DNA from 3 places in the Mycobacterium sp. IDUB_21 genome. Region 3 is predicted to be linked to each of the others. Evidence: riboswitches for the same ligand, from Rfam matches in the RefSeq annotation. Region 3 holds a riboswitch; each other region holds the start of a gene.
What was found. A riboswitch is a leader RNA that binds a small molecule or an ion and turns the genes downstream of it on or off. The one in region 3 is predicted to bind magnesium.

Region 1 (9,853 bases), on a different contig from region 3:
GCGGTGCCGGCCTGGGCGATGATCGCCGCTCCGATCGCCGAGGTGATGTGGTCGTAGGCCGGTGCGATATCAGTGGCCAGCGGTCCCAGGGTGTAGAACGGCGCCTCGTCGCACAGTTCCTCCTCCAGTCGCACGTTCTCGACGATCTTGTGCATCGGAACATGCCCCGGACCTTCGATCATCACCTGGGCGCCACGAGCTTTGGCGATCTTGGTCAGCTCGCCCAGGGTGCGCAACTCGGCGAACTGGGCCTCGTCGTTGGCGTCAGCGATCGAACCGGGCCGCAGCCCGTCGCCCAGGGAGAACGTGACGTCGTAGCGGGCCAGGATGTCGGCCAGCTCTTCGAAGTTGGTGTAGAGGAACGATTCCTGGTGCCGCGACAGACACCACGACGCCATGATCGAGCCGCCGCGCGACACGATGCCGGTGACCCGCTTGGCCGTCAGTGGCACGTAGCGCAACAGCACCCCGGCATGCACGGTCATGTAGTCCACACCCTGCTCGCACTGCTCGATCACGGTGTCGCGGTACAGCTCCCAGGTCAGCTTTGTCGGATCGCCGTTGACCTTCTCCAGCGCCTGGTAGATCGGCACCGTGCCGACCGGAACCGGGGAGTTGCGCAAGATCCACTCCCGGGTTTCGTGGATGTCCTTACCGGTGGACAGATCCATGATGTTGTCGGCACCCCAACGGGTAGCCCACACCATCTTGTCGACCTCTTCGGCGATCGAGCTGGTCACCGCGGAGTTCCCGATGTTGGCGTTGATCTTCACCTTGAACGCTTTGCCGATGATCATCGGCTCCAGCTCGGGATGGTTGTGGTTGGCGGGAATCACCGCGCGGCCGCGGGCCACCTCGTCACGCACCAACTCGGCGGGGAAACCTTCGCGGGCGGCGATGAACGCCATCTCGGCGGTGATCTCACCGGCGCGGGCGCGCTGCAGCTGGGTGCCGCGGTCGCGCACCACGCCCGGCCGGGCCGGCAGACCGCGGTGCAGGTCGATCACCGCGTCGGAGTCGGTGTACGGGCCGGAGGTGTCGTAGAGGTCGAAGTGCTCGCCATTGGTCAGATTGACCTGGCGGAACGGCACCTTCATGGCCACGCCGCCGGGGGCTTCGATCTCGCGGTAGGACTTCTCGCTGTAGGGGATGGGCCCGGTGGTCACCCGCGGCTCGATGACGACATCAGTCATGTTCTTCCTCTCCCTTTCCGGCATGACCCGGTCAGGTTCGTACGGTCGACGGCCCCGGCCGTCCTCTCAGCGCACTGGTTGCGCTCCCGCGGTTTGGATTTCTGCACTGGCATTCCTGCACTGCCACGCTAGCGCAGCACGGCAGCCGGCGTAAGGCATCAGCTGCGCGGGCGGGCATCGCAGATTAGGTATCCGATCCTTTGCATAGCTAACATATGTGCTTTGGGTGAGAAGACGCAGGAGAGTCAATGACGGCGCAAGTCGAGAGGGCTAACAGCGACCTCGGCGCCGTGGCGACCGCCGGTCGCCGCTTGCGCTACGGCCGCGATCACCCGCGCTACAAGTGGATCGCGCTGTCCAACACCACCTTGGGCGTGCTGCTGGCCACCATCAACGGCTCGATCGTGCTGATCTCTTTGCCGGCCATCTTCCGCGGCATCGGGCTGAATCCGCTGGACCCGGCGAATGTCAGCTACCTGCTGTGGATGCTGATGGGCTACCTGCTGGTGTCGGCGGTGCTGGTGGTGTTCTTCGGCCGACTCGGTGACATGTTCGGCCGAGTGCGCATCTACAACGCCGGCTTCGTGGTGTTCACGGTCGCGGCGATCGCGCTGTCGATCGACCCGTTCGACCTCGGTCCCGGCGCCCAATGGCTGATCGGCTGGCGGGTGGTGCAAGGGATCGGTGGCGCGATGCTGTTCGCGTCGTCGGCGGCGATCCTCACCGATGCGTTCCCGGCCAATCAGCGCGGCATGGCGCTGGGCGTCAACCAGGTAGCGGCGGTCGCCGGGTCCTTCGTCGGTCTGCTGATCGGTGGGCTGCTGTCGGAATGGGATTGGCGGGCGGTGTTCTGGGTGGGGGTCCCGATAGGAGTGCTGGGCACCATCTGGTCGATGCGGTCATTGCACGAACTCGGTGAGCGGGCACCGGCCAAACTGGATTGGGCAGGCACCGTGACACTGGCGCTCGGCCTGACGGTGCTGCTGACCGCGATCACCTACAGCATTCAGCCGCACGGGGATTCACCCACCAGTTGGACCAGCCCCGCCGTACTGGGTTCGTTGGCGCTCGGGGTGGCGCTGCTGGTGCTGTTCTGCGTCATCGAACTGCGGGTGGCCGCGCCGCTACTGGATGTGCGACTGTTCGCGATCCCGGCATTCGGGATGGCAAACGTGGCCGGGTTGCTGTCGGCGGTCGGGCGCGGCGGCCTGCAGTTCATGTTGATCATCTGGCTGCAGGGCATCTGGTTGCCGCTGCACGGCTACAGCTTCGAATCCACCCCGCTGTGGTCGGGTATCTACCTGCTGCCGATGACGGCCGGCTTCCTGCTGGCCGGACCGGTGGCCGGGTTGCTGTCCGACCGGCACGGCGCCCGGCCGTTCACCGTCGGTGGGATGGTGCTGATGGCTGCGACGTTCGTGGCACTGGTCTTGCTCCCGGTCGACTTCGACTACCGGATGTTCGCGGCGCTGGTGTTCCTCAACGGGCTGGGCGGCGGAATCTTCACCGCGCCCAACAGTGCCGTGATCATGTCGAGTGTGCCGGCCGATCAGCGCGGAGCGGCGTCGGGTGTGCGGGCCACGTTCTTCAACGCCGGCACGTCGCTGTCGATCGGCGTGTTCTTCTCGCTGATGGTGATCGGGCTGGCCAACACGCTGCCCGCGGCGATGGGCGCCGGGCTGCAACAGCAAGGCGTGTCGGCTGCGGTCGCCGATCAGGTGGCCAATACCCCGCCGGTGGGCAGCCTGTTCGCGGCCTTTCTGGGTTACAACCCGATCGGCGAGCTGCTGGGGCCCTTCGGCGCCCTGGATCAGCCGGGTGTCGATGCCCAGGCGCTGACCGGGCACAGCTTTTTTCCGCAGCTGATCTCCGGGCCGTTCCACACCGGGTTGGCGGTGGTGTTCGCCGCGGCCGCGCTGATGATGGTGCTCGGCGCGCTGACCTCATGGATGTCGCCGGGGCGCTACGCCGCCGAACCCGTCAACCTGAGGGACTGAAACCCGACGTGCGTTTCGGGCCGGTCGTCGCCGTTGGTGTTGCGGGGGCGCCGGCTTGGAGGGATATACGTTGAATGCGCCTGCAGTGCAGGCATATTCGCGCGGAATCCACCCTGGCCTCAGAGCCGCCGGCATCGCCGCAGAATCAACCAGCCGGGCGTCCGCGCCGGGACGACACGCCCGGGTCGCGATGGAGTTGACCCGTCCGCCGTCCTCGGGCACTATGGAGCCTGCAAGCACCTCGTTAGGTGAGGCGTCTGCACGGACATAGGCCACTGACCCCGAACGTCGAAAGACGCCCCTGGTCAGGACAGCTCCTCCCGGCTTAAGGGTTGAGCCCAAGTGGCTTCCGGCCTGTTTTTCAGGCCAGGACACGCCGTGCAGTGCCAAAGCTTTTACGAGAGGGGTGCGGTCTTCCGACGTTCTGTCGGAGCTGCCTCCAAGCATGCGGTGGAATTGGTACGCACAAGCGTGCCCGCGACCGAGAGGGGGTGAGGGACAAATGAGTTCCGGTGATAGTCCGAGCCGATATTTGACTTCAGTTCCGTCCCCATCCGCACGGTCGCATACCGCCTCCAGCTGAGCCACGATCTGGCCTCCAGTTGAGCGCGTAGCGACGTTACGCGACTAGGAGGCCATCATGGTTGCGATCGCTTACACCGACATCACGACGCCGGCTCCGCGTGCCATCAGCACCGCGAAGAAGCTGGACCGCCGTCCTGCCGCGCCTACTTCAGACCCGGTGGTCGACATGACCACCCGGCTGCTCAGCGGTCCCTTGAACCAGATGTACGCACTCCTGTGGCGCGTCGGGGTTCTGACCGTAAACGACTGAGGTCAGGCGTCTACTCGGCGTCTTCCAGTGCCTCACCGAGGTGCTCGAGGACTTCGCTGCGGTGGTTGTTGGCCAGAATGTGGCCGGCAGCCACCGCGGCAGCCACTGGCCAGTCGATGATTTCGAACGCCGCCAGCAGCGCCAGCCCGCCGTAGTAGGCCAGCTGCTCGGGACGCGGCACCGTTACCTTGCCGAACAGAGGCAACTCGATCGCGAAGCCCTCCGCGTCGCGGATGTGGGCGACCGCTTCCCGTTGCGATGCGGTGCGCCGCGGCTTGTCCGCCATCATGAGCCTCCTGGTGGCGACGGGTCGCCGGATGATCGGGCCGCGGCCGTTCCGCGGCGAGAGTCAGTGTCCCCATTGTGCACAAGTCGCAGCCGCGGCGCGGCGTGGCCGTTCGACATCGGGGTACCGTCGGGCCGGCGCGGCCCGGGCACCATGTACTCGGTGGGCTTGGCTGCGGTGCCCTGCGAACCGGACAGCAGCCTGGGCACCACCGCCGCGCCGACGGTGGCCACCGTCGCCGTACCCAGTGCCTGCGCCCAGCCCAGCGGGCCCAGCGGGGTGCAGCCCAGCAGCTGACTGACACCCGGGATGGTAATCAACGTCCCCATCACGCCGAGCGAACCGACCGCGGTGAGCACCACCAGGGGATCGTGCGAATCGAGCAAGGTCTGGCCCAGCTGGGCGGCGACCAGTGACACCAGGGCGACGGTCGAGGCCCGCTGCTGCCGGCCGGTGAACGACGCCAGCGCCCAGGCGCCCACCGCAGCCGACGCTGTGGTCACCCCGCGCACGGCCACCGTGCGCCACAACGCGTCGGGGTCCGGGCCGCGAGCGGTGGAGGCCGCGGACTCACTCAGCTCGCTCACCGCCAGCGCGGTCGCCGGCAGCGCATCGGTGAGCATGTTCACCAGCAGCAGCTGGCGGGCATTCAGCGGCGAGCGCCCGGTGATGGCGCTGCCGATGATCGCGAAGGCCACCTCGCCGGCGTTGCCGCCCAGCAGCACCGCCACCGCCGCCTGCACCCGCTGCCAGAGCTCTCGGCCCTCGTCCAGGGCGTCGAGCAGCGTTTGGATCTGTCCGTCGAGCAGCACCACGTCGGCGGCGCTGCTGGCCGATTCACTGCCGTGCGCGACGACGGCCATCCCGACGGTGGCGGCCCGGATCGCCGCGGCGTCGTTGGCGCCGTCGCCGACCATCGCCGACACCTTGCCGGTGCGTTCCAGGGTCTGCACGATCTGCACCTTGTTCTCCGGTGACATCCGGGCGAACACCACCCGCTCGGCCACCGCCTGCTCTTGACCCTTGCGGGACAGCGCGTCCCAGTCCGTTCCGCTCATCACCTGCTCGGGGCCGACCTCCAAACCCAGCTCGCGTGCGATCGCGGTGGCGGTGACGGGATGGTCGCCGGTGATCAACCGCACCGGAATCTGGCGGCGGTCCAGCTCGGCGAGCAGTTCGGCAGCCTCGGGCCGCGGCGTGTCGGCGATCCCGAGCAGTCCGACGAAAGTCAGCCCGGCGCGGCAGAATTCGCCGATGTCGTCCGGATCCGGGTCATCGCCGAGGGCTGCCACCTGAGCGGCGGAGAGTTCGCGTCGGGCCACCGCGATCACCCGCAGGCCCTCGCCGGCCATGCCCAAGACCGTTTTGCGGATCGCCGGATCGCCGCCACAGGCGGGCCCCACGACCTCCGGGGCGCCTTTGACGGTCAGCTCGGCGCCGTAGACCGAAGCCGAGTAGCTGCGGCCGGACCTGAACGGCAGGTGGGCGACCTCTCCGCGATCGGGGTCTACCACGTCGGCCGCCACCGCGGCCTCGACGATCGCGGCGTCGGTGGCGTGCACCTGCCGACCGTTGGTGGTCGGGGCGGCCTGGGCCGCGAACGCCAACACCTGATCGGTGGAGTATCCCGGCGCCGGCTTCACCTGCGTCACCCGCAGCCGGTTCTGACTCAGTGTTCCGGTCTTGTCGAAGCACACCACGTCGACTCGGCCGAGAGCCTCGACTGAGCGTGGGACCCGAACCAGCACACCAGATTTGGACAATCTGCGGGCGGATGCCTGCTGTGCCAGGGTGGCCACCAGCGGCAGGCCCTCGGGAATCGCCGCGACGGCGATGGCGATCCCGGACGCCACCGACTGGCGCAGGCCGATCCGCCGGATCATGCCCAAGCCGGTGACCAGGCTGCCGCCGGCCAGGCTGATCCGCCAGGCTCTGCCGGTCAGCAGGCTCAACTGGTGCTGCAACCCGACCGCGGACTGCTCGCCCGCGACCAGGTCGGCGGCCCGGCGACTGTAGGTGTCGGCTCCGGCTGCGGTCACCAATACCAGTGCGGTGCCGGTGATCACGGTGGTGCCCGCGTAGATCATGCACTCCCGGTCGGCCAGATCCGCTCCCGGCGTGGCCTCGACCTGCTTGACCACCGACAGTGATTCGCCGGTCAGCGACGACTCGTCGACCTCGAGGTCATCGGCGTCGACCAGTCGACCGTCGGCCGGCACCACCTCGTGCGAGCGGACTTCGATCAGCTCCCCGGGTTGCAGGTGCTCGGCGATCACGTCGCAGTAGGTCCGGTCTTCGGGTGTGGCGCCCAGGATCACTTTGTGCGCGGGCGCCACCTGGTCGTCGAGCAGGACGCTGAGCCGACGCTCGGCCACCAGTCGCTGCGCGGCGGCCAGCATCGCGTTGCCGCCCAACACCGAACCGACCAGCATCGCGTCGACCGGTGAACCCAGCACGGCGCTGGCCGCGGCCCCCAGGGCCAACACCGGTGTGATCGGGTCGGACAGTTCACCGCGGACGGCCTGGGCGAACTGCCAGAACAGTCGGGGCGGTGCGGTCCGCTGGGCGCCGCGGCGGGCCAGGTCGACTGCCGCGAGCGCGGCCGCCGCCGCGGGAGCGTGGTGGGCCTCAACCGGGATCTCCAAGTCTGGCGGGGGAAGTACCGCCCGGACCTGGTCGACCGACATCGCGTGCCACTCGTGCACGGCCGCCGGGCGGGGCGTCGCGGCGTCCACGGCGCGCCGGGCCAGCCAGTAGCCCGACAGCGCGCCGGCCGCCGCTCCGGTGGTAACCGGGCCCGGCCCGCGACCTCGCACCCCGGGCAGCATCAGCAACGAACCCAGAATCGAAGCACCGGTGGAGATCTCCACGCCACGGCGGCTGGCGGAGCGGGCCGCCGGCAGCGCGTGCAGCACCCGCCACACCGCAGCCAGGTCGGTCAGCAACACGTCGGCACACCACGGTGGAGCACCCTGTCCCGGGAGCATGCCCAGCGCCACGTCGGCCGCTGCCAGTGCCTGCACGGCGGCCGTCGACAGCACCGCGACGTCGTGACCGTCGGCCTGATAGGCGGTCACCGCAGCGGCCAGCGCCTCGTCCACCGACGCCCCGTCCAGCGGACGGATGTCATCGAAGATCGGCCGCAGTTCGCCGAGCATCTCAGCCTCGATCGAGACCACCTCGACGTCGGCCTGCCGGGCTTCGGTCACCACCGCGGCGGCCAGCGGCAGCAATGCGGGCTGGAACGACGCCTGCACGCCGGCGCGCGGGCCGACCCGATGCCAGCCGGGTTTGAGTCCGGCGTCGCTCAACCGGGCTTGGGCTTGCACCCACACGGCGCGCAGCTCGTCGTCGTCGGCACCGCGCACCTGCATCACCCGCAGGGTTTCGCCGCACAGCACCCGCGGGTCGATGACCACGGTGTCGACCCGGTCCAGCTCACGCAGGCTGCCCGGCCGCAACACCACCACTCCGTGCTGATCGGCCAGACCGCGGCCCAGAGTCGCCGCGAACGATTCCCGCGCGGTGCGGGTCGCCTTCGGCGCCATCACCGTCGCGGCGGTGCCGGCCAGATCCGGGCTGCGGGTCGCCGCCCAGATCACCCCGGCGCCGGCGGCCTGCACCACAGAGGTCCGGTCCAGATGCCGTTCGATCGGACCCGGCGGGCGGGGTGCCGGCCGCCGCGGGGCGACCACCGGCGGATGCTCGGCGTACTCGGCGAGCTCCGGTTCGCGGCGGCGCCAGGCGCGCTCGGCGGCACGTTCCTCCCCGGCGCGCATCGCCTCCACCGACAGGTCCACCGCCAGCGAGGTGGGCGCGGCGTTGAGGGTGTGCACGGTGGCACTGGCCAGCGACAACAGCGCGTCGGTGGCCTGTTTGCCGATGTTGTCCTCCAGCAGTGCCCGCAGGCGCGGCTGGTAGTTGACGACGGTGACGCCGGCTTCCAGTCCGAGCGGCAGGCCCGGCAGGCGCAGCAGCCGGCCCACGGTCGCCAGGCCAAGACCTGCGACGTTGGCGCCGACCGTCAGCGCACGCAGCATCTGCGTCATGCCGTCGCCGGGCAGGCTGGTGGGCGCGCTGCGCTGGCGGGGGGATACCCGCCGGTACTGGATCTCGACGTCGGTGACCACCCGCAGCAGCTCGCGCATCGACACCACGCCGGGATCGGCCGAGTCGAGACCGACCACCAGGCGCGAAAGCGGGTGGTTCAGCCGGACCGAGGTGACCCCCGGCAGGCTCCGGGCGGCGGCCAGCACCGTGGTCGCCACCTCGTCGCCGGCGGCTCCGTCAAGCCCGCGAACCTCGACCCAGGCCCGCTCCGGGCTGCGAAAGCAACGCCGGTTCAGGGCTGGGCCGGTGTCGTGAGCTGGGCTGAATGTGCCAGCCACTCCGGCTGCGGTCTGGACCGATGCGCCGACCAGGGCGGACGTGAGTTGGACACCGAAGTTCGCTGCGCGCAGCGCAGGAGAGTGCCTGATGGCACGACCTAAATCCACTCGGGCCCGATCAGTGGCGCGCGCGAGCGCTGCTGCTGCGGGGCGACCGCGCTGTTGACTTCTTGGGCTGCGGGCTGCGCCGCGAGGCTGCCGAGCTCCCTGAGCCCGCCGGCTTCACCGACTTCAACGGCCGGGCCGCCGAGGTCTTCGAAGTCCCCGAGGTCTTCGAGGTCCCCGAGGTTGAAGCCTTCGCCGGAGCCTTCGCCTTCGCCTTCGACGGTGCACTGCCATCGGACCGGTTCAGCTGCCTGAGCACCAGTGCGGTGCCCCCCACCGCCACTAGGAGTGGCCATTCGACCAACCCGGCGACGCCGAGGGCGCCCAGGGTCAGTGCGGCTGCGGGGGTGGAGTGGCTTCCGGTGCTCAGACCGCGTTGCGCGCCGCCGGCCGCGCCCTTCAAGCCGCCGATCGCCCCGTTGAGTGCAGCCCCGCCGATCGCGCCGGCCGCCTCGGTGGTCATGGTCGCCGCGCGGGTTGCCGCCCCGGCCACCTTCCGTACCGTCACTGCGACGGCGTTCATGGGTATTCCCTGCCCTTCAAATGAGCAAATTGGTTAACCCGATCCATCCTATGCGCATTTCGGCGGACCCCGCCGAATCCACAAGGAATTCATATAACTGGGGTTGTGCGAGCCGGTTGAATGTCCACCAGTACCGGCGCGTGGTCGCTGGGCGACTTGCCCTTGCGTTCCTCCCGGACGATCTCGGCGTGTGAGACCCGGGTCGCCAGCGCGGGGGAGCCCAGGATGAAGTCGATGCGCATGCCCTGCTTCTTCGGGAACCGCAACTGGGTGTAGTCCCAATAGGTGTAGACGCCCGGGCCGGGCGTGAACGGCCGCACCACGTCGAGGTACTGCGCCTCGGACAGCGCGCGGAACGCCGTGCGCTCCGGCTCGGAGACGTGCGTCGCGCCGTCGAAGAACTCCATGCTCCACACATCGTCGTCCTGCGGGGCGACGTTCCAGTCGCCCACCAGCGCGATCGGCGCCGACGGGTCGTCGCGCAACCAGCCTTCGGCGGTATCGCGCAGCGCGGCAAGCCATTCCA
Region 2 (9,853 bases), on a different contig from region 3:
ACGGCCACACCTTCTCGTTGCCGGTGTACATCAGCCCCTCGGTGTTGGGCTGGATCACCGCCTTCTCCGGGTAGTAGCTGCGTTCGAATTGGAACCCCAGGCCTTCAAGCCAATTGAAGTGTTCGACGCTGCCGTCGCAGTACGCCCGGATCTTGTCGTGCTCGGGTTCGCGCGACACCGCGACGAGGTACTTGAACATCTCGTCCGGCGAGTCCGGGTGCCCGGTGGCCTCCTGCACGGCGGTGCCGCCGCCGAGGTAGAAGTGTCCGCCGGCCATGGAGGTCGTGCCGCCCGCCTCGGCAGCGCGCTCCAGCACCAACACCCGCGCCCCGGCGGCCGCCGCGCTGACCGCGGCGCAACCGCCGCCGATGCCGAAGCCGATCACCACCACGTCGACGTCGTCGGACCACGACGAGACGTCCTCGGCGCCTAGGGTTTCCGGTATCTCGGTGCTCATCGGCGCCGCCTCTCTCGTCGTTGGGTCTCCGCAGCGTCGCCGGTGCGGCTCACCGCTGCTCCTGTTTGATGTAGTCGAAGACGGCTCGGATCTCCGCCGGAATGTACGCAATCTCCACGAACGGGACACCCGCGTCGGCCGCCGAGACGTAGGCGAACCGGATGCCCCCGGGCATCACGCCCTGGGAGACGGTTTCGGCGCCGTTGGCCGCCGCGTCGTCGAGCATCGTGGCAAAGTCGTCGGGGTCGTCGGCCTCGACACAGATGTGGTGCAGGCCCGGTCCGCTGTCGTCGAGGAAGTCGGAGTAGATGCTGCGCCCGCTAACCGGCGCGATCAACTCCAGCTGCATGTCCCCGGCGTAGCTCAGCGCGATGTCGGCGACGAAATCGGCCGGCTCGCCCCGGTAGCTGCAGGTGTCCGGGGCGAAGTGCACGCCCGGCATGCGGACCCATTTGCGGGCGCCCAACAGCGCGCTCAGGGTCGATTCGGTGGCGTCCAGATCAGCGGTGACCCAAGCGATCTGGACGGGCGGTCGGGGCGGCGGGATCATGGCCGAATGGTTGGTACGCCGACGTCTTCGCGGACCTGCTGGGAGATCGCCGACCACGCCACCGCGGCGGGGTACTCCCCCCACACGCTGTTGAACAACCCGACGATCCGGGCCGAGCCGGGGCCGCGGATCGCATAGACCGGGCCACCGGAATCGCCTTGTTGGCTGCGAACGCTGCGGGTCATGGTGAACCAGCCGTTGTTGACCCGTTCGACGGTTCCGCAGGTCTCTCCGGTGACGATGCCGAAGTGGCAGACCGGCTCTCCGGGAGCCACCGCGTCGTCCGGGCCGGCCTCGAGTCGCAGGCCGCCGGGCAGGATGTCGTTGGTGGCCACGCCGTCGGCCAGCACGATCGCCTCGTAGTCGGCGATCACCTGGTCGGTGTTGACGGTCGCACCGTTGGGGGTGTTGTCGCGGAATGTCGCCAATGAGCCGATGACGTTGCCGGCCCGGTCGGTGACGGGACCGCTGCCCCGGCAGTGGCCGGCGGTGAAGGCGATGCGCATGCCCGGGTCGACGTAGCCGAGGGTGCAGACATGGGTGTCCTGGCGGATCTCCATCCCCGGAAACACCAGCACCGGATCTGCCCGAGCCGTGCCGATCGCCGGGGCCGCGGCCGTGGCTACGGCCGCGGCGATCACCGTCAGCACCCGCACAATGCGCCCGCGCACCGTCGACTCCGCTCGTTGGGGGCCGGTTTCGGTCCGGCCGGGTTGACCGCTGTGATCATCGGCGCAGCGCGGCGGCCCGGTCCCATGGGTTCCGGGCCGCCGCGTCGGCCTCAAGCGGTGGTCAGGGGATCGTCAGCTCCTGACCGGGGTGGATCAGGTCCGGGTTGGCGATACCGCTGGCCTCCGCGATCTGCGGGTACTTGTTGCCGTCACCGTAGAACCGCTCGGCGATGGCGAACAGCGTGTCACCGGAGACCACGGTGTACTTGCGCGCAGCGGGAGCCGCGGGAGCCTCGGGCGCCGCGGGAGCCGCGGGAGCTTCTTCGGCCTTCGGCTCTTCGGCGGGCGGCGGGGCGTCGGTCTCGGTCTTGGTCGACCAGGCCGCGCCGTCGGCGGCGTACAGCACCAGGTTGCGGTCGTCCTGCAACACCAGCTTGACGTCCTTCTTGCCCTTGGTGTCGGTGTGCCAGATCGGCTCGTCCGCGGTGTACAGCACGAAGTTGCCGTCCGACTGCACCTCGGCGCGCACCACGTCCTTGCCGTTGGTGCCGGACGACCAGACAGCCTTGCCGCGCGATGCCAACACCAGGTTGCCGTCGTCCTGCAGTGTCAGGGTGTACGCCCCATTATTGGAGGTCAGAGACTCGCCCTTGACGAGCTTCTTGCCTGCGGTGAGCGTGTCTCCCAAGCTCTGTGCCACGTTGTTCCCTTCTCGTCGTCACGCCGCGGCCGAAACCGCCGGGGCGTCATCGCTCGAATGCGACCTCGCAAGCCTATGCGAACACCGGTCGGTGCGCTCCTCATTGTCCCAGGGTCGCCGAAGACGACTCCGACCATGCGGGCCGCCAGCCAGGCGGACCGAAAACGTATCCGAGCCGATCACGCCACCGGGTCGCGCCACGCACATCGGCGAGGATCGAGGCGTATTCGTGGAGCTGCAGCCGCACGATGTTGAAGGTGTCGACCTGCTTGGTCAGCCCGTAGTGCGGACGAAACCGCTCCGCAGTGAAACTGCCGAAGATCCGGTCCCAGATGATCAATATGCCGCCGTAATTCTTATCCAGGTACTCCGCGTCCATCCCGTGGTGCACTCGGTGGTGCGACGGTGTGTTGAAGACGAACTCGACGGCCCGCGGCAGCTTGTCGATCCGTTCGGTGTGCACCCAGAACTGGTAGATCAGGTTCACCGAGAACGCCGCGAACACCATCCAGGGCGGAATTCCCAGCAGCGGCAACGGGATCCACGCCAGGATCTCACCGCTGTTGTTCCACTTCTGCCGCAGCGCGGTGGCCAGGTTGTAGTACTGACTGGAATGGTGCGCCTGGTGGGTCGCCCAGATCAGCCGGATCCGGTGCGCCACGCGGTGATAGCAGTAGTAGAGCAGGTCCACGCCGAGGATCGCGATCACCCAGGTGTACCAGTGCCTCGGCGACAGCTGCCACGGCGCCAGGTAGGTGTAGATCGCCGCATAGCCGAGCAGCGCGATGAGCTTCCAGCCTGCGGTGGTGGCCACCGAGACCAATCCCATCGAGATGCTCGTCCAGGCGTCCCTCGCGCGGTAGGACCCGCGTTCGAGATCTTCGAGCTTGCGGGCCGCAAGCCATTCCAGGGTCAGCAGCAGCACGAAGAACGGAATGGCGAAAAGCACCGGGTCACGCATCTGCGCGGGCAACACCGACCACACACCAGCGATCGCATCCACCGTGGTTCACCTCCGTGCTAGCAGTTTAGAGCCCGCTTCCGCCGCCGTGCACTGGTGTTGACTGGCAGCCATGCCCAACGTGATCGTCATCGGGTCCGGTTTCGCCGGCCTGTGGGCCGCACTCGGTGCCGCCCGCCGACTCGACGAACTCGGGGTGGCCCCTGCAACGGTGGACATCACCGTCCTCAGCCACAACCCATTTCACGACATCCGGGTGCGCAACTATGAGGCCGACCTTCGCGATTGCCGCATCCCGCTGGCCGGTCTGCTCGACCCGGTAGGCATTGGGCACGTCGTCGCGGAGGTGATCGGAATCGACACCGTCGCACACCGGATCACCACATCGGACGGGACGACGTACCGCTATGACGCCCTGGTGCTGGCCTCGGGCAGTCGGGTGGCCGAACCCGAGATCGAGGGCCTGGCCCGGTTCGGTTTCGACGTCGACACCTTCGACGGCGCCACCGCACTGGATCGCCACCTGCGCGGGTTGGCGGCCGGTGCGCCGGGCCCCGAGGCGGCCACCGTGGTGGTGGTCGGGGCCGGGTTGACCGGTATCGAGACGGCCTGCGAACTGCCGCGGCGGCTCGCCGCGATCTTCGGGCCCGCCGCCGCACCGCGGGTGGTGCTGGTCGACCACAACGACCACGTCGGTTCGGACATGGGCGATTCGGCACGTCCGGTGATCGAAACCGCATTGCGGGACAACGGCATCGCGATCCGAACCGGTGTCGGGGTGACGGAGGTGGGTGCCCGCCACGTGACGCTGTCCTCCGGTGAGGTGCTTGCGGCAGCAACGGTCATCTGGTGTGCGGGCATGCGTGCCAGCCCGCTGACCTCGCAGCTGCCGGTACCGCTCGACCGGTTCGGCCGGTTGCCGGTCGACGACTACCTGCGGGTGGTCGGGGTGCCCGCGGTGTTCGCCGCCGGAGATGTGGCCGCGGCGCGGATGGACGACGAGCACCTGTCGGTGATGTCGTGCCAGCACGGCCGGCCGATGGGGCGTTACGCCGGCTACAACGTCGTCGGTGAACTGCTCGGTCAGCCGATGTTGCGGTTGCGGATTCCCTGGTACGTCACGGTTGTCGACCTCGGTCCGGCCGGGGCGGTCTACACGCAGGGCTGGGAACGCACCCTGGTGGCGCACGGGGACGCCGCCAAGGCCACCAAGCGGGTGATCAACACCCACCGGATCTACCCGCCGGCCGGCGGCGACCGGACGGAGCTGCTGGCCGCGGCCGCGCCGGTATTGCAGGACCGGCCGGACCCCGGCCGCTGATCGGCCTTTGACCGGCCTTTGACCGGCCCGCGTCAGTCCGCCGCCGACGGCGGCAGGACAAGCTGGTCCTCGGCGTGCCAGTGCACCGCGTAGACGCCCGGCTGCAGGGACAGTTCGCCGACCAGGCGTTCGAGCCGGGCCGGCGCCCGGTTGTCCGACATCATCGATGCGGTGAGCGCGATGTTGTCGCCGGCGGCCGGGCCGGTGTGGATCCCGCGCAGCACCAGGTCGTTGCCGGCGGTGTGTTGCACGATCTGGGCGCGCAGATACTTCTCGGACTTCGGGCGGCAGATCACCTGCACCTGATAGGGCGACTGCGGTTCGTCCTCCTCGACGTGCTGGTCGCGGTCGATGAGCCGGCCCAGCGGCCGCAGCAACAGGTGGGTGCCGACGATCGCACCGGTACCGATCACCGCGAACAGCAGGTTCCCGGCCGCCGCCAGCACGCCGACGGCGGCCGAGCACCACAGGGTGGCCGCGGTGTTCAAACCGCGGACGTTGAACCCCTCCCGCAGAATCACCCCGCCGCCGAGGAACCCCACCCCCGACACCACATACGAGGCGACCCGGGTGGAGCTGGTGTCGCCGGCGGCGATCGAGTACAGCACGAACAGCGTTGCGCCGGCGGCCACCAGCGCGTTGGTGCGCAGCCCGGCCATCCGGGCTCGCCACTGCCGTTCCAGCCCGATCAGCGCACCGCAGCCCAGCCCGACGGCCAGTCGCAGCGTGAACTCGGCGACGCTCAGCGTCTGCATGAGCTAACCCTGTCACACGCCCTAACCGGCGACCACCGGCCGACCCATCACCGTGGGCTTGAAGCCGTAGCGCGGGGCGGCGAATCCGTAGCTGCGGCCCTGCCCGGCGCCGGCCATCGGCACGCCCGGCATCCCGGCCGCGCCCGCCTGGGGGGCGTGCGTGGCCACAGTCCACCCGGTAGCCGCGACGCCGCCGGCGGGACCGGTGGCCGGGACGGCCGCAGCCCACGCCTGCGGCACCGACAGTCCCCCGACCATCGACGCCTGGCTCATCGTCGCTGAGGCGGTGCCCAGACCGCCCAACCCGGCGCCCAGGCCGTGCATCCCGCTGCCGAGTCCGCCGCCCAGTGCTCCGAGCATCGGCGTGAACGGGTCGATCGCGCCCAAGCCCAGCGGATCACCCGCAGCGATCGCAGCACCACGTACCACCGCCATGTCGGCGGCGAAGCCGGAGATCCCGGCCGCGCTCATCGGGCTGAACGAGCTGCTCATCAGGTTGGTCAATCCATTGGTCAGATCGCCCGTGCTGATCCCCTCGGCGCCCGTTGTTGGCGGTTGCAGCGGCGCCGCAAGACCCTGCAATGTCTGCGGCGTGTTCGTGATCGCTTGGGACAGTGTGGATTGCGCGTTCGAAGCAGCCGCCGTACCGGTGGCCTGGGCGGTCGCGGCCTGCTGGGTGCCCTGCGCCGACGGGTCGGCCACCTCGTGTGGCGAGCTGAACGGCGTGACCTTCGTGGCCGCCGCCGACGCCGCCGCGTAGCCGTACATGGCCGAGGCGTCCTGGGCCCACATCTGGCTGTAGTGCGCCTCGGTTGCCGCGATCGCCCCGGCGTTCTGGCCCAGGACGTTGGTGGCCACCAGTAGCGCGAGCTGGGAACGGTTCGCGACGATCAGCGGCGGCGGCACCGTCATCGCGTACGCCGCCTCGAACGCCGCAGCGGCCGCCTTGGCCTGGGCGGCGGCCTGCTCGGCCTGGGTGGCGGTGGTGCCCATCCACGCCGCGTAGGGCGCTGCCGCGGCGGCCATCGCATTGGAAGCGGGCCCCATCCAGCCTTCGCTGATGAGTCCGTTGATGACCGACTGGTAGGCGGCCTCGGCCGAACCGAGTTCGGCGGCCATCATGTCCCAGGCCCCCGCGGCGGCCATCATCGGTCCCGCGCCGGGCCCGGTGTAGATACGAGCTGAGTTGATTTCCGGCGGAAATGCTCCGAAGTCCATGGCATTGCTCCTTTTTGATCAGTGGCTTTTCCAGATGACTGGGTTTGTTGCGGGTGTGCAGGCACGTCGATATCCCGATACGCGTTGCATCCGTAGGTCAGAGGAACGAAAGATCGGGTCAGCCGGTCATGGCGACATGCCGGAGCCGGGCATGTCGGCCGAAATCGCTGCTCGACGAAAAGGCCGAGTTACCAAGCGTTTTCAGGACATGCCGAAGCCTGGCGTATTCCGCGAACGAAAGTCACGCCAGACGACGAGTTCAGCGCCGGTGAGAATCAGATGGTGAAAGCAGTACCGAGATTGAGGGAGACGACCGCCGATCTCGGATAGGAACTATCACTCGGACTCAATGTCGCTCTCACCTCCTCTGGGCCTGGGCACGCGGGGGTGCCTGCACGTGTGCACAAAGAGGTGAAGTCGCCCGGAAACAGCCGGACAGACACCGCACCCCTCTCGTCAGAGCTTCGGCACTGCACGGCGTGTCCTGACCTGCGCAAAGTACGCAGATCCGGAAGCCACTTGGGCTCAACCCTTAATCCGGGAGGAGCTGTCCTGACCCGGGGCGTCTTTCGACGTTCGGGGTCAGTGGCCTGTATCCGTGCAGACGCCTCACCTAACGAGGTGCTTGCTTAACCATAGTGCACCAGCCGGCGGGCCGGGTCAATCAGGCGCGGCGGGTCGCGGGCCTCCTGGCGGAGATTGGCCGGCGCCGACTGCGAATCAGCTTGTCTTCGGCCAGAAATCGCACCGGCATCAGCTGGGCTGCCGATCCTGACCGGGGCCGCTGCGACCGTCCGGTTTGACGTGCACGGCATGCACGCCGGGCTGCTCGGCGAGTTCTTCCAGCAGGCTGTCCAGGCGGCTGGGGTCGACGTGCCAGTGCTGGACGTCGGTGGTGCCGGCCAGCTCGGTGACCAGGCGTTCCAGCCGGCTCTGTGCATGGCCGTTCATCGCCGCGGCGGGATGACTCCGCGGCGCGGCCCCGGTGAGTGCCCGTCCCGCCAGACTCGCCAGGGCCAAGTCTGTGAACACACCGGTCGGAATCTGCGCGGCGGCGGCCGCCGCGGCGGGTGCCGCCGCCAGTCCGGTACCCGGCAAGGCGGCGGCAGCCATCTTGGCCACCGGTGCAGTCGTCACCCAGTTCGGTGGGACGCTGAGTCGGCCGATCGTGCCCGCGTTACCCGCTCCGGCCGACACCGGTCCGGGGCCGGCCGGTACGGATGCTTCGGCCGCGGCCAACGCCGTTGCACCGGAACCGAACCCGGCCCTGCCACCGGTGGCCGCGGCGATATCCAGGTCGGTATTGAGGTTGCGGGAGTACTGGATCAAGCCGTAGAGGACGGTCTTGATCGCATCGTTGAACGGCACAATGCTCTTCGGCAGGATCAGGAAGTAGGAGACCAGCTGCGACAGGGTGAGCGTGCTGGTGTCCGCTGCGGGTTGCAGCGAGGCCGCCGCCGGCGCCAGTCCTTGCAGCGCCCGCGGGACCGCGGCGATCAGCTGCGACAGCTGAGCTTGCCCGCTGCCGGCGGTGGCCGCCGCGACTGCCGCCCCCTGCCGGCCCGATGCCGAGGGGTCGGTGGTGGCCGGCGGTTGGGTGAACGGGGTCAGCGTGGTGGCCGCCGACGACTGGGCCGCGTAGCCGTACATCGCGATCGCGTCCTGGACCCACAGTTGTGCGTACTCGGCATCCAGCGTCGCGATTGCCGCGCTGTTCTGCCCGAGCACATTCGTCGCGACGAGCGTCGACTGCGCGCTGCGGTTCGCCGCGATCACCGGCGGCGGTGCAACCCCCGCGTAGGCCTCGTCGAAGGCGGTCGCGGCCGCGGTCGCGCCTGCGGCGGCCTGCTCGGCCGACGCCGCGGTGGCGTTGAGCCAGGCCACATACGGTGTGGCGGCGGCGGCCATCGACTCGGAGGCCGGTCCCAGCCACCCCTCGTCGGTCAAGCCGGTCAGCACCGACTGGTAAGCCCCGGCGGCCGAACCGGTCTCGGTGGCCAGCCGAGCCCACGCCGTCGCGGCGAGGTGCATCGGCCCCGAGCCCGGGCCGGCATACAGGCGTCCGGAATTGACTTCCGGCGGCAGCGCGGCGAAATCCATTCCGATCACCCCCGGCCCGGCTGCGGTCCGGTGTCGGGCGGCACCTGCTCGGCGGTGTCGAAATAGACCTCGTGGACACCGGGTTGCCCGGCAACCTCACCCAGCAGGCTCTTGAGTCCGCCCGGCTCGACGTGCCAGTGTCGTACCTCTCCTGCGCCGGTGAGCTGGTCGGCGATCCGCTCGCTGTTCGCCTCCCCCCGGTCACCGCGTCCCCGCCGGCGGCCAGACCGCCCGGCGGCCAGACCGGCCAGACCAGCACCCGCCACGCCGGCACCATGTCCTGCGGGTGCCGCGGCGGCGGGCACCGGGGCCGTGCCGGGTGCCACGGCCGCGGTGGTCGTCGCCTCGGGCACCGATTCGGTCCAGGCCGGTGGGACCGCGAGCTTGCCGACCACGCCCGCGTTCCCGGTGCTCGCTGCCACCGGCGGCCGGGTGCCGCCGGCCGGAGCCGTCGATTCAGCGGCGCTCAGCGCCGGTGTGCCGGAACCGAATCCGGCCCGGCCGCCGGTCGCCTGGGAGATGTCGAGGTCGGTGTTGAGGTTGCGCGCATACTGCCCCATGCCGTAGAGCACCGAGATGTTGGTGTCGTTGGCGGGCAAGATCGATCGGGTCAACATCTCGATATAGGAGGCGCCCTGCGCCACCGGGTCGGTGCTCTGCGCCGAGGCCAGTGCATCGGCCGGCGAGGCCTGCGCACCCCCGGAGCCGGAGAGCCCCTGTAGTGCCCGCGGAATGGCGTTCAGCAGTTGGGACAGCTGGTTCTGGGTACCACCCGCAGTGGCCTGGGTGACCGCAGCAGCCTGTCCGGCCGCCCCATCGGTGACCGGTGGCGGCGCGGTGAACGGCTGCACCGCCGTCGCGGCTGCCGAGCGGGCCGCGTAGCCGTACATCGCCATCGCGTCCTGTAACCACATGTGTTCGTATTCGGCCTCGGTCGCCGCGATCGCCATCGCATTCTGCCCGACCACATTCGAGGCCGTCAGAGCCGCCAATTGACTGCGGTTCGCCGCGATCACCTGGGGTGGCACCGTTGCGGCGAACGCCTGCTCGAAGTCGCTCACGGCCAGCATCAGCCGGCTCGCCGTGTGTTCGGCCGCTGTCGCGGTGGTGCTGAGCCAGT
Region 3 (9,853 bases):
AACTGGACGACCTGCTGGGTGAGTTCGGCCAGCCCGCTGATCAGGAAGATGTCCTGATCGACGATCGTCTGCAGGTAGTTGTCGAAATCGGTCAGATATTTGTCGAGGAAGTAGGGGATGGAGGTGAACACCGTACGGATGGCCAGGGTGATGTCGTTGCCGATATTCGGATAGCCGTACATCGAGATCGCGTCGAGCAGCGATTGCTTGAGATCGGTGGGATCGACGATGCTGTTCAGGATGGCCGGGTCGATGTTCATCGGAGCGCCGTCGAAGTCCGACCGCATCGGGGCTCCGAAAAGTGCCAAGATCGTGGGCGTGATGTCGGCAATGGAATAGTTCAGGTTCTGGCTGCCATCGGTCGCGTCGTGGCCGGCTTGATCGAAGATGACGAACTGCGATGTCTCGTTGGGTGACTGGAAGCCGTGACCGAAGCCCAGCGACTGCTGGTGACCGTGGTCGGTGGTGATGATGATCGACCAGTCGTCACCGGTGGCGGCCTTGGCCTGGGCGACCGCGGCCAGGATCTGCTGGATGTTGGCCCCGACGTTCATGACGGCCTGGGCGTACTCTTGCGACCCGCCGCCGAACCCGTGTCCGGCCTCGTCGACCTGCACCTGGTAGGAGAACATGAAGGTGTCGATGTTCGGGTTGGTGGTGGTCGCCAGGATCTGGGCGATGGTCGCCGAGGTGACCGCCGCGTCGGTGCCGGCCCAGCTGTCCTGGAACGGGATGTAGAGATTGTTGTCGGCTCCGTAGCCGCCCGCGCCGCCGATGCCGTTGATGTAGTCCCAGTCGGCGATCACCGAGGTCTCGATGTCCGGGTTGTGGTACTCGAGCAGGTTGAACACCGTCGGCCATGATTTGTACGGTTCGGGGTCGAACAGGTTGTTGATCACACCGTGCTTGTCGTCCCACACTCCGGTGAGGATCGTCGACCAGGATGGACCGGAGATCGTGGTGTGGTTCACCTCGGTTGTGGCTCCGGTGATGCTTTGGTCCATCGCCGTCTTGAAGCCGCTGTCGTCGCCGTAGGCGTACTGCAGGATCTTGTCGAGGTTGGTGCCGTCGGTGCCGATCAGCAGCACGTGCTCCGCGGCAAGCATCCAATCGGCCGTCAGCGCGGACAGCCCCGCCGGTGTCCCGACCGCCGCCCCCGTCCCGGCAACCAGGCCGGCGACGGTCGCACCACACAGGAACTTCTTGATTGTTGTCACGGTCGGTTCCCTCATTGAAGTTGCGCAGATCGATTTGCGCGATACTAGCAGACGCCCAGGGAAAACTCAGGTTGTCCCCCTAAATCGCTAATACATCCACATCGATACTGAAAAAACACCATGGAGCGGAATCTCGCTCACAGCGGCGACGAACCTTGTCCACAGGGTCGTAGATGCGCCGGTGCGGGACATCGCGGAGGGGTGGATCCGCAGGCCCGGACGCAGGCGCGCCTTGAGCGCGTAGCCCAAGCCGCTGTGGACGCCTCCCGGAAAGGCCAGGGTCACCACGTCGCGCGTTGACGGCGACCGAGCGGTACGGCTAACTTGGTCACGATCGTGGCAAGGCCGTCGACTTACGCCGGCCGCCGTAGGTCGACCGTCGACCAACCGAAGTCATCACAGACAGGAGCCGACTCATGGCGTCAGCGAGCCTGGGCGTCTGGACATGCATTGCGTGCGTCGTGATGCTCACCGTGGCACTGTTTTTGTCGACGAACTCGTAGTCAAGCCGTCCACCGCCTCCCTGGGTTGGCAGAACCGAACACGTTTGTAGCGACCCGATGACCGCAACGCTTGTCGCGAAGAATGTGGCCGGCGGATTCGCCCATCGCACCCTCTTCGAGGGGCTCGACGTGACGGTGGCACCGGGCGACGTAGTCGGAGTCGTGGGCGCTAACGGCGCTGGCAAGAGCACACTGCTGCGGATCCTGGCCGGGGATCTCGAACCGCTCGACGGCGCGGTCAGCGTCGCACCGGCCGACGCGTTCGTCGGGTGGCTGCCGCAGGAGCATGAACGGATCCCCGGGGAGACCGTCGTCGGCTATGTCGCACGCCGTGCGGGATGCACCGCCGCGACGCAGGCGATGGAGGCGGCGGCCGCAGCCTTGGCCGACCCGGCTCAGTGCCCAGCGGATTCGGATCCAGCAGACATCTACGGTGCGGCGCTGGATCACTGGCTCGCAACTGGCGCGGCGGATCTCGACGAACGGTTGCCGGCAGTACTGGCCGACCTGGGACTCGACTCGGATGCGCTGCGGCCGGAGTCGACCCCGATGACCGCGTTGTCGGGTGGGCAGGCCGCTCGAGTGGGCTTGGCGGCACTGATGGTGTCGCGGTTCGACATCGTGTTGCTCGATGAGCCGACCAACGACCTCGACCTCGACGGACTCGCCCGACTGGAGAGCCTCGTCCGCGAACTTCGAGGTGGTGTGGTGCTGGTCAGTCACGATCGGGAGTTTCTCGCCCGCAGCGTAACCCGCGTCCTGGAACTGGATTTGGCCCAGAACACCACCACTGTCTTCGGCGGTGGGTACAACAGCTATCTGGAAGAGCGTGAGGTCGGCCGCCGGCACCGGCGCGAGCAATACGAGGAGTTCGCCGAGAAGAAGGCCGACCTGGTGGCGCGCGCCCGCACTCAACGGGAATGGTCGAGCCAAGGTGTGCGCAACGCGATGCGCAAGGCTCCCGACAACGACAAGATCCGGCGACGCGCGGCCACCGAGTCCAGCGAGAAGCAGGCGCAGAAGGTGCGTCAGATGGAGAGCCGCATCGCTCGCCTGCAGGAGGTGGTCGAACCCCGGAAAGAATGGACACTGGAGTTCACCATCGGAGCCGCGCCACGGTCGAGTTCGGTCGTCGCGACGCTGGACAACGCTGTTGTGCGGCAAGGCGATTTCGTTCTGGGGCCGGTGTCGTTACAGGTCGACGCCGGTGAGCGGATCGGTATAACCGGACCCAACGGAGCCGGAAAGTCGACCCTGCTGCGGCTACTGCTTGGCCGCCAGCGGCCCGATCAGGGGCGTGCGAGTCTGGGCGCCAGTGTCGCGATAGGCGAGATCGACCAGGCCCGAGCGGCTTTCACCGGCGCTGGGCGACTCGTCGATCGCTTCGAGCAGCGGGTGCCGGCATGGCCGACCGCCGACGTGCGAACCTTACTTGCCAAGTTCGGGCTGCGCGCCGACCACGTGGAACGAGCTGTCGACGAGCTCTCGCCCGGTGAGCGAACCCGCGCAGGCCTCGCGTTGCTGCAGGCGTGCGGCACCAATGTGCTGGTACTCGATGAGCCGACGAACCATCTCGACCTCGCCGCCATCGAGCAGCTCGAGCAAGCCCTCGAGACCTATGACGGCGCGCTCCTGCTGGTGACACACGACCGCCGGATGCTGCAGAACGTTCGGTTGGATCGCACGTGGCGGGTCGACAACGGGCGAGTCGCAGAGTTGTAGCCGCAGCGGTCGCCGGCCTTCTCCTCAAGAGATCGCGTCCCGCCGACCACTACATTGATTGCGGCCCCGGCCTCACGGGTGTAGGTTCCACTGCCCGCAGTCCTGGGCCAGCACGTCGCTGACGTCGACCTCGATGCCGCCGACCACCGGGCCCGGTGTCGACGCGGTACTCACGATGCGCTGGTAGAGCACCGCTGCGGGGTCCACCTGACCCTTTGACCAGGACCGGGTCTGCCACGCCCAGCGATGCCCCGGCGTGCGCGAGTTCCCGATGACACCGTCGGCAGCCGCCCACCGGCACGCATTGATGCCACCGTAAACTCCGGTTCGCTGCACTCCCAGCACCGAGTTGATTCCCCGAAACCACTGCAGCGCCACCGTGTTCCAGGTGTCGCGATTGATGTCATCGTCGACGCTGAAGAAGACCGGTGCACTGCGGCCACCACCTGCCGCGGTGTGCAGATGCCAGGCGGTCTGCGCATCGCTGACGCCGCCGGCGAACCCGCGGGTGAAGTCCGACGGTGCGGTGCCGCCCGGCTTGCCGTACTGGTAGTTGCTGACGATCACCAGCCCAGCGGCGGTCAGCGACTCGGCGTAGGGACGGGTGATCGGCTTGGCGCCGAAGGACGAGCCGGGACGCGACGTCGACACGTAGTTGATCACCCCGGCATGGCCGGCGGCCCGGATGTCCTGCGCGGGGATCTGGCGCATGGCGTAGTCGATCAACGTGGGAGCGGCGGCCGACGCCGTGGGTGCGCCGGCCCCCGCGCCCGCCGCAGCGAGCCCGGCGAGCGCCGCCGCGGATGCGTACCGCAGCGCGTCACGACGGGAAATAGGGCGCCGAGGCTGGTCGGTCCTCGGGAAATCCTGCATCGGCCGATGTTAACAATGTGGCTGCTGTTAACGGTGTAGCCTCGCCGTGCCCGCTCGATCTATCGCCCGCGCGCGCCGGGGTGCTGTATACGATGCGTCTGTGTCGACGCGCGCTCGGTGGCAGATGTTTGGCGGCTGGTGCATCGTTGCGCTGTGGTCCGCCGCGACGATGACGGCCGCGCTGAGCTCCGGATCCCCGATACATGCTGCCGCCGAGGCTGTCTCGGGCGGCGCACTGGCCGCGTTCGTGTTGTTCCATACGCTCACGTTGTACAAGCCGGTCGGAGTCATTGGCTACTTCACCATCGCGCTGGTCGTGTCGTTCGGATTCGAGGCGTGCAGTGTCGCGACCGGCTTTCCCTTCGGCTCCTACGTTCATCACCTGGAAGGACCCCGATTGCTCGGGGTGCCGTTCGTGGTGGTGCTCGGTTGGGTGGTTCTGGCCTGGTTGGCGTGGATGCTGGCCCGGGTGATCGTGGGCGAGTACGCCAACCGCCGCTTGCAGGTGGTGGTGACGCCCGTCGTCGCCACCCTGATCCTCGGCGGATACGACTTGGTGATCGATCCGATCACGGCCTATGCCCGCGGCCTGTACTCCTATGCGTCACCGAGTGGCGCCCTCGGAGTTCCGCTGAGCAACTATTTCGGTTGGGTGATCACGGGATGGGTGCTGTTCCAGATGTTCTCGTTGGTCGAGCGGCGGTGGCGCCGGGTACCTGCCGCGTCGGCCCGATCGGTTCTGTTGGCACCGGCGGTCATCTGGTTCGGACTGGCACTGCAGGTGAACCTCGAGATGCTGCGCGTTGGTGATGCCTCGGCGACAATCCAGGGCGGCAGGTCTGTGCCATTGTCTGATATCTACGAGACATCCTCTGCGACGGCGTGGTTCACGATGGCCCTGGTGGCGGTTGTCGCCGCAGCGCGGGTATGCCAAGGCAAGCTGGAGAGCGCCGCCTAGAGCACGCACCGCACGGCGGCGACTCCGTTCCGTCTTTGTTGCGAGGGACGCCAGTCGATGCGCAATCGGCATGCCTACCCGACCACGGTGGGACGCGGCATGACGGTGAGCTTGACGCCATAGCGCGGCGTACCGAAACCGCCGCTGCGCCCGCCGCCACCCGAGGGCACCGGGGGAGGCATCGCGGTCATCGACCTGCTCTCCGGGTTGACTGTCCAGCCGCTGCCCGTTCCGGCGGTGGGAGCAGCCGCCGGGGTAGCGGCTGCCCAGCTGGGCGGCGCGGACAACGATCCGACCAGGGTGGCTCGGCCCACGCCGGCCGACACCGGGGAGCCTGCGCCGCCGACAGCGCGGCCGGCGCTCTCCGCCCCGGCTGTTGCCGTGGACGCCAGTGTCATGCCTGGCGTGGCGTCGAGCCCGCCACGGGAAAGGGCAACTGCGCCTCCATCCATACCTCGTGCCAGAAACCCGAGCGTGGCCAGGCCCGACATGCCCTCGATGTTCCCGCCAGGGTCGAAGATTCCGGTTGCGGCAATCGTGTTCCACAACTGGGCATTGATATTCAAGCCGGACCCGTCGTCGTGGCCCCACGTTCCGTCGAAGAGGCCGTCGAAGAATTTCGTCCAGTGCCAATCGGGATCCGACGGCCGCGTACCGTCCGCCGGTGAGGCCATGTTCCGTAAGGCGTTCGGCACCTGAGAGTGCGTTTTGGCGGCGTCGGGACTGGCGCCGGCCGGCCCGTCTTCCCCTTCCGACCTGGTGGTTTCCGGCGCAGCGGGGAATGGGCTCAGTTGTGTGGCGGTGGCCGACGCGGCGGCGTAGCGGTACATCGCGACCGCATCCTGTGCCCACATCTGACCGTAGCGGGCTTCGGTCGCCGCAATAGCGGGGGTGTTCTGTCCCAGAGCGTTGGTCTTGACCAACGCCGTCATCAGCACACGGTTGGTCGCAATGGCCTGCGGCGGCACCGTCATTGCGTAGGCCGACGCATGGGCATCGGCGGCGGAATAGGCCTGCGCCGCAGTCTGCTCAGCCTGCTCGGCGGTCACGCTCATCCACGTCATGTATGGCTCGGCTGCGGCCATCATCGCCGACGCGGAGGGCCCCCACCAGCCTTGACTGGCGAGACCCGTTACCAGCCATTCGAAAGAATTTGCCGCCGAACGCAATTCTGCTGCCAGCAGGTTCCAGGACGACGCGGCGGCGAGCATCGGCCCGGACCCGGGTCCGGCGTACATCCGCGCCGAATTGACCTCCGGTGGAAGCGATCCGTAATCCATCACCCAAAAACCTTTCAGTAAACCGAGATAACGTTGGCAGCGTCGGTCGCCGCGTAGGACTGGGCGCTGCGCTGCAGCGTGTTCACGAACATCTCGTGCACCACAGCAGCCCGCTTGCTGATCGCCTGGTACATCTGCGCGTGTCTGGCGAATTGAGCGGCGGTCAGCGCAGAGACCTCGTCGGCGGCGGCCGGAACCACGCCAGTGGTCGGCGCCGCGGCGGCGGCGCTCTGCGCAGCTAACACATCGCCGACACCGCGCAGGTCAGCCGCTGTCGCAGTCAGTTCTTCGGGCAGTGCAGACACAAAAGACATCGAAGCTCTCCTTCAAGAAGACATGACGAATTGCACCGTTACACCATCAAATTCGCGCGCAGATACCGCGCTGGTCCCTGAGGGCAGACAGCGCTGCTGCGGAACGGCGCAAACCGATTCAGAGGGTGGAAGTGGCGCCGGGGCCGGAGTTGAACGAAATGCTCGTCGAACTCGGATAAGGACTATCGCTAAGACTCAATGTCGCTCTCACCTCCTCCGAGCCAGGGCACACGCGGATGCCATTGCGGTGTGCACAGCGGGTGAGCCGGACCGACAGATCAGCCGGCCGGCACCCCTCTCGTCAGAGCTTTGGCACTGCACGGCGTATCCGGCCATGAGCCGGAAGCCACTTGGGCTCAACCCTTAAGCCGGGAAGAGCTGTCCTGACCCTGGGCGTCTTTCGACGTTCGAGGTCAGTGGCCTGTATCCGTACAGACGCCTCACCTAGCGAGGTGCGTTCGCGGCCATGGTGGCATCAACCGCGCGGGGAGTCAACTCGAATGCTGCGCTACCAGCGTGTCGATGGCCCGGTCGACAGTCGTCGGTACGTTTGAAAGCAACTGAGTGCCAATATATTTCATTGATAGGCGACAAGTCACTGCGCAGTCCGTGCATCTGAAATCGCGAAATGTGTGTCGAAACGACCTGCGTGCCTGCAACGTTCGGACGACACCATGCCAGCAGCGCGGCAATCGGTGCGACTCGTACGAAGTAGCTGAGGGTTGTGTGGGAGCGAACTATTCACGCGCACAATGCAGGCCGAATCAAGCCGACTGAAGCAGCAAGTGAACCCCGGGACGTCCGGGTTGGCAATGCCACAGCGACGATCCAGCACCGCCTGGCTGTCACCGACCCGTGATCGGGGCCTGCCACAGACCCGTGATCCCGTCGACAAGGCCCTGATTGGCGCCCGGCCAGTCCGGGCGGGGCCCCTTGCTGCCTTCGGCGAATCCGCGTTCGATTTCGGCGCAGGTATACAGCAGCATCGTGCGCATCATGATCTTGCGTTCAACGCGAACGTGTTTGGGCAGGTCGGGGACGCCCTGGCCGATGCGGTCGATGACCCGGCGCAGCGTCTCCGACTCCAGGGCGCTCTTTGCGACCACTCGGCGATACGTGGGGTCGGTCATCACCTGGGCGGCGAATCGCGCATACCAGGTGGGCCCGGTCAGCGACGCCAGGTGATCGGTCAGCGGCTGCACCAGGCAACCCACCCAGTCGCGCAGTTCGGCGGAATCACCGGTGGCCGTGATCCGGGTGGTGCGCAGCTCTTCGATGTGCCCGGCGTGACTGGCTTCGATGGCGCGCACCAGATCCTTCTTGGTGCCGAAGTGGTAGGCCACCGCGGCGTTGTTGCCCTGGCCGGCGGCTACGACGATCTGGCGGTGGGTCACGGCCTCGACTCCGCGCTCGGCGATCAGCCGTTCAGCCGCGCATAACAGGGCCTCCCGTGTGCTGTCGGTGCGGGCGGACCGCGGGCTGTGCACCGGTGTCGGCATGGGAGTCAGTGAACATCGCTCACTTGACCTAAGTCAAACGTTTTACTTAAATGGACCGACAGTCCACAAGCCGGTTCTCCCATTGGGCCCCGAGCGCGCGCGCCGGCAGCGTACGGCGAGGAGGATGCGGTGAGGCCGACGCCGATGCCCGAAGCATCCGCCCGACCGGACTTCACCGGACCCCTCATCGGCTCCGGTAGCCCGTTGGAAGCCGCCACGCTCGGCGCACTCGACCAGCTGCAGCAGGTGCTGGCGCTGCAACCGGTGGGCGCCGATCGATTTCGGGCGGGCAGCGAACCCGGCAGGTTCGGCCGAATCTTCGGCGGTCAGCTCGTCGCCCAGGCGTTGTCCGCGGCCACCGCCACAGTCACCGCGCTCGTTCCGCATTCGATCCATGCAATGTTTGTGCGTCCCGGCGACTCGTCCGCGCCGCTGGACATCGTCGTCGACCGCACCCGCGACGGGCGCTCGATGTCGGCACGCCACGTCGTCGTAGAGCAAGCAGGCCGGACGCTGGTGACCGCGATGGTGTCCTTCGACGCCAATCCCGAGAGCTCCGAGGCCGTCACCGTCGAGGGGTCGGTGACGGCACCGGAAGCTCTTCCGCTGCTGCAGCACTGGGCGCAGCAGGCGCCGGCGGACCTGGCCGGCTCGGCAAGCACGTGGATCGATACGCCGCCACCGTTGGAAATGCGCATGGCCGAAGCGCCGATATTCCTCGGTGGCACCCAGGCGAGTGGTCCGCGCACCTTGTGGATGCGCCTGCCCCGTGCGGTCGACGGCGGGCCGGCGACACACGCCGCCATGCTCGCCTACGCGAGCGACTACCTGCTGGTGGACACGGCCTTTCGGGCCCACCCCCAACGTGTCGGCTATGCCACCCATCGTGGCCTGACCCTCGACCACACCGTCTGGCTGCACCGTCCGGTGCGCTTCGATCAGTGGCATCTCTACACCCAGCAGACCGTCGCCGCCGCCGGCCACCGCGCTGTGGTGCACGGGACCGTCGTCGACGCCGCCGGCCGCCACGTGGCCAGCACCGCCCAAGAAGTCCTCGTCCGGCCGATCGTCGAGCTGACCCGTACGTCAACACCGGGAGGTGGCTAATGGTTCTGCGCAAGGATGCTTCGGCCCTGGACGGCCGCGTAGCCGTCATCACCGGCGGTGGTTCCGGGATCGGCCGGGGCATTGCCGAGACCTTCGCCGAATTCGGTGCCCGGGTGGTGATCTGGGAAAAGGATCCCGAGACCGCAGAGAAGACTGCGACGACGGTCGGGGGCCTCGCCTGCGCGGCCGACGTCCGCAACGAGGAGCAAGTCGACGCGGCACTGGCCAGAACCATTGCGACGGTGGGTATACCGACAATCCTGGTCAACAACGCCGGCGGCGTGTTTGCGTCGGGGCTGCTGGAAACCACGACGAAGGGGTGGGACACGCTGATCCGCTCCAACCTCACCCAGGTTCTGCTCTGCACCCAGCGCGTTGCC

Region 1: linked by a shared signal. The riboswitch ahead of ACZYY4_RS08250 (Rv1535 family protein) and the one ahead of ACZYY4_RS12700 (PE family protein) in region 3 are both predicted to bind magnesium.
Region 2: linked by a shared signal. The riboswitch ahead of ACZYY4_RS10750 (PPE family protein) and the one ahead of ACZYY4_RS12700 (PE family protein) in region 3 are both predicted to bind magnesium.

What each region holds. Positions count from the first base shown of each region.
Region 1 covers NZ_JBVAXQ010000004.1:211,690-221,542, reverse strand. Annotated here, with positions in the region: gene thiC (phosphomethylpyrimidine synthase ThiC) at 1-1,193, opposite strand, end outside; gene ACZYY4_RS08255 (MFS transporter) at 1,442-3,190, shown strand; M-box (ykoK) riboswitch at 3,424-3,603, shown strand; gene ACZYY4_RS08250 (Rv1535 family protein) at 3,831-4,025, shown strand; gene ACZYY4_RS08245 (hypothetical protein) at 4,036-4,314, opposite strand; partial or broken gene ACZYY4_RS08240 (HAD-IC family P-type ATPase) at 4,466-8,807, opposite strand; gene ACZYY4_RS08235 (hypothetical protein) at 8,818-9,327, opposite strand; gene ACZYY4_RS08230 (exodeoxyribonuclease III) at 9,417-9,853, opposite strand, start outside.
Region 2 covers NZ_JBVAXQ010000005.1:328,091-337,943, forward strand. Annotated here, with positions in the region: gene ACZYY4_RS10715 (FAD-binding protein) at 1-457, opposite strand, end outside; gene ACZYY4_RS10720 (VOC family protein) at 507-1,007, opposite strand; gene ACZYY4_RS10725 (Rv1815 family serine proteinase) at 1,004-1,678, opposite strand; gene ACZYY4_RS10730 (LysM peptidoglycan-binding domain-containing protein) at 1,800-2,366, opposite strand; gene ACZYY4_RS10735 (sterol desaturase family protein) at 2,479-3,381, opposite strand; gene ACZYY4_RS10740 (NAD(P)/FAD-dependent oxidoreductase) at 3,452-4,660, shown strand; gene ACZYY4_RS10745 (MgtC/SapB family protein) at 4,693-5,415, opposite strand; gene ACZYY4_RS10750 (PPE family protein) at 5,437-6,633, opposite strand; M-box (ykoK) riboswitch at 7,075-7,261, opposite strand; gene ACZYY4_RS10755 (PPE family protein) at 7,387-8,733, opposite strand; gene ACZYY4_RS10760 (PPE family protein) at 8,739-9,853, opposite strand, start outside.
Region 3 covers NZ_JBVAXQ010000007.1:137,744-147,596, forward strand. Annotated here, with positions in the region: gene ACZYY4_RS12675 (alkaline phosphatase family protein) at 1-1,217, opposite strand, end outside; gene ACZYY4_RS12680 (ABC-F family ATP-binding cassette domain-containing protein) at 1,778-3,442, shown strand; gene ACZYY4_RS12685 (DUF1906 domain-containing protein) at 3,515-4,315, opposite strand; gene ACZYY4_RS12690 (carotenoid biosynthesis protein) at 4,416-5,273, shown strand; gene ACZYY4_RS12695 (PPE family protein) at 5,348-6,553, opposite strand; gene ACZYY4_RS12700 (PE family protein) at 6,568-6,867, opposite strand; M-box (ykoK) riboswitch at 7,154-7,326, opposite strand; gene ACZYY4_RS12705 (TetR/AcrR family transcriptional regulator) at 7,713-8,366, opposite strand; gene ACZYY4_RS12710 (acyl-CoA thioesterase) at 8,511-9,473, shown strand; gene ACZYY4_RS12715 (SDR family NAD(P)-dependent oxidoreductase) at 9,473-9,853, shown strand, end outside.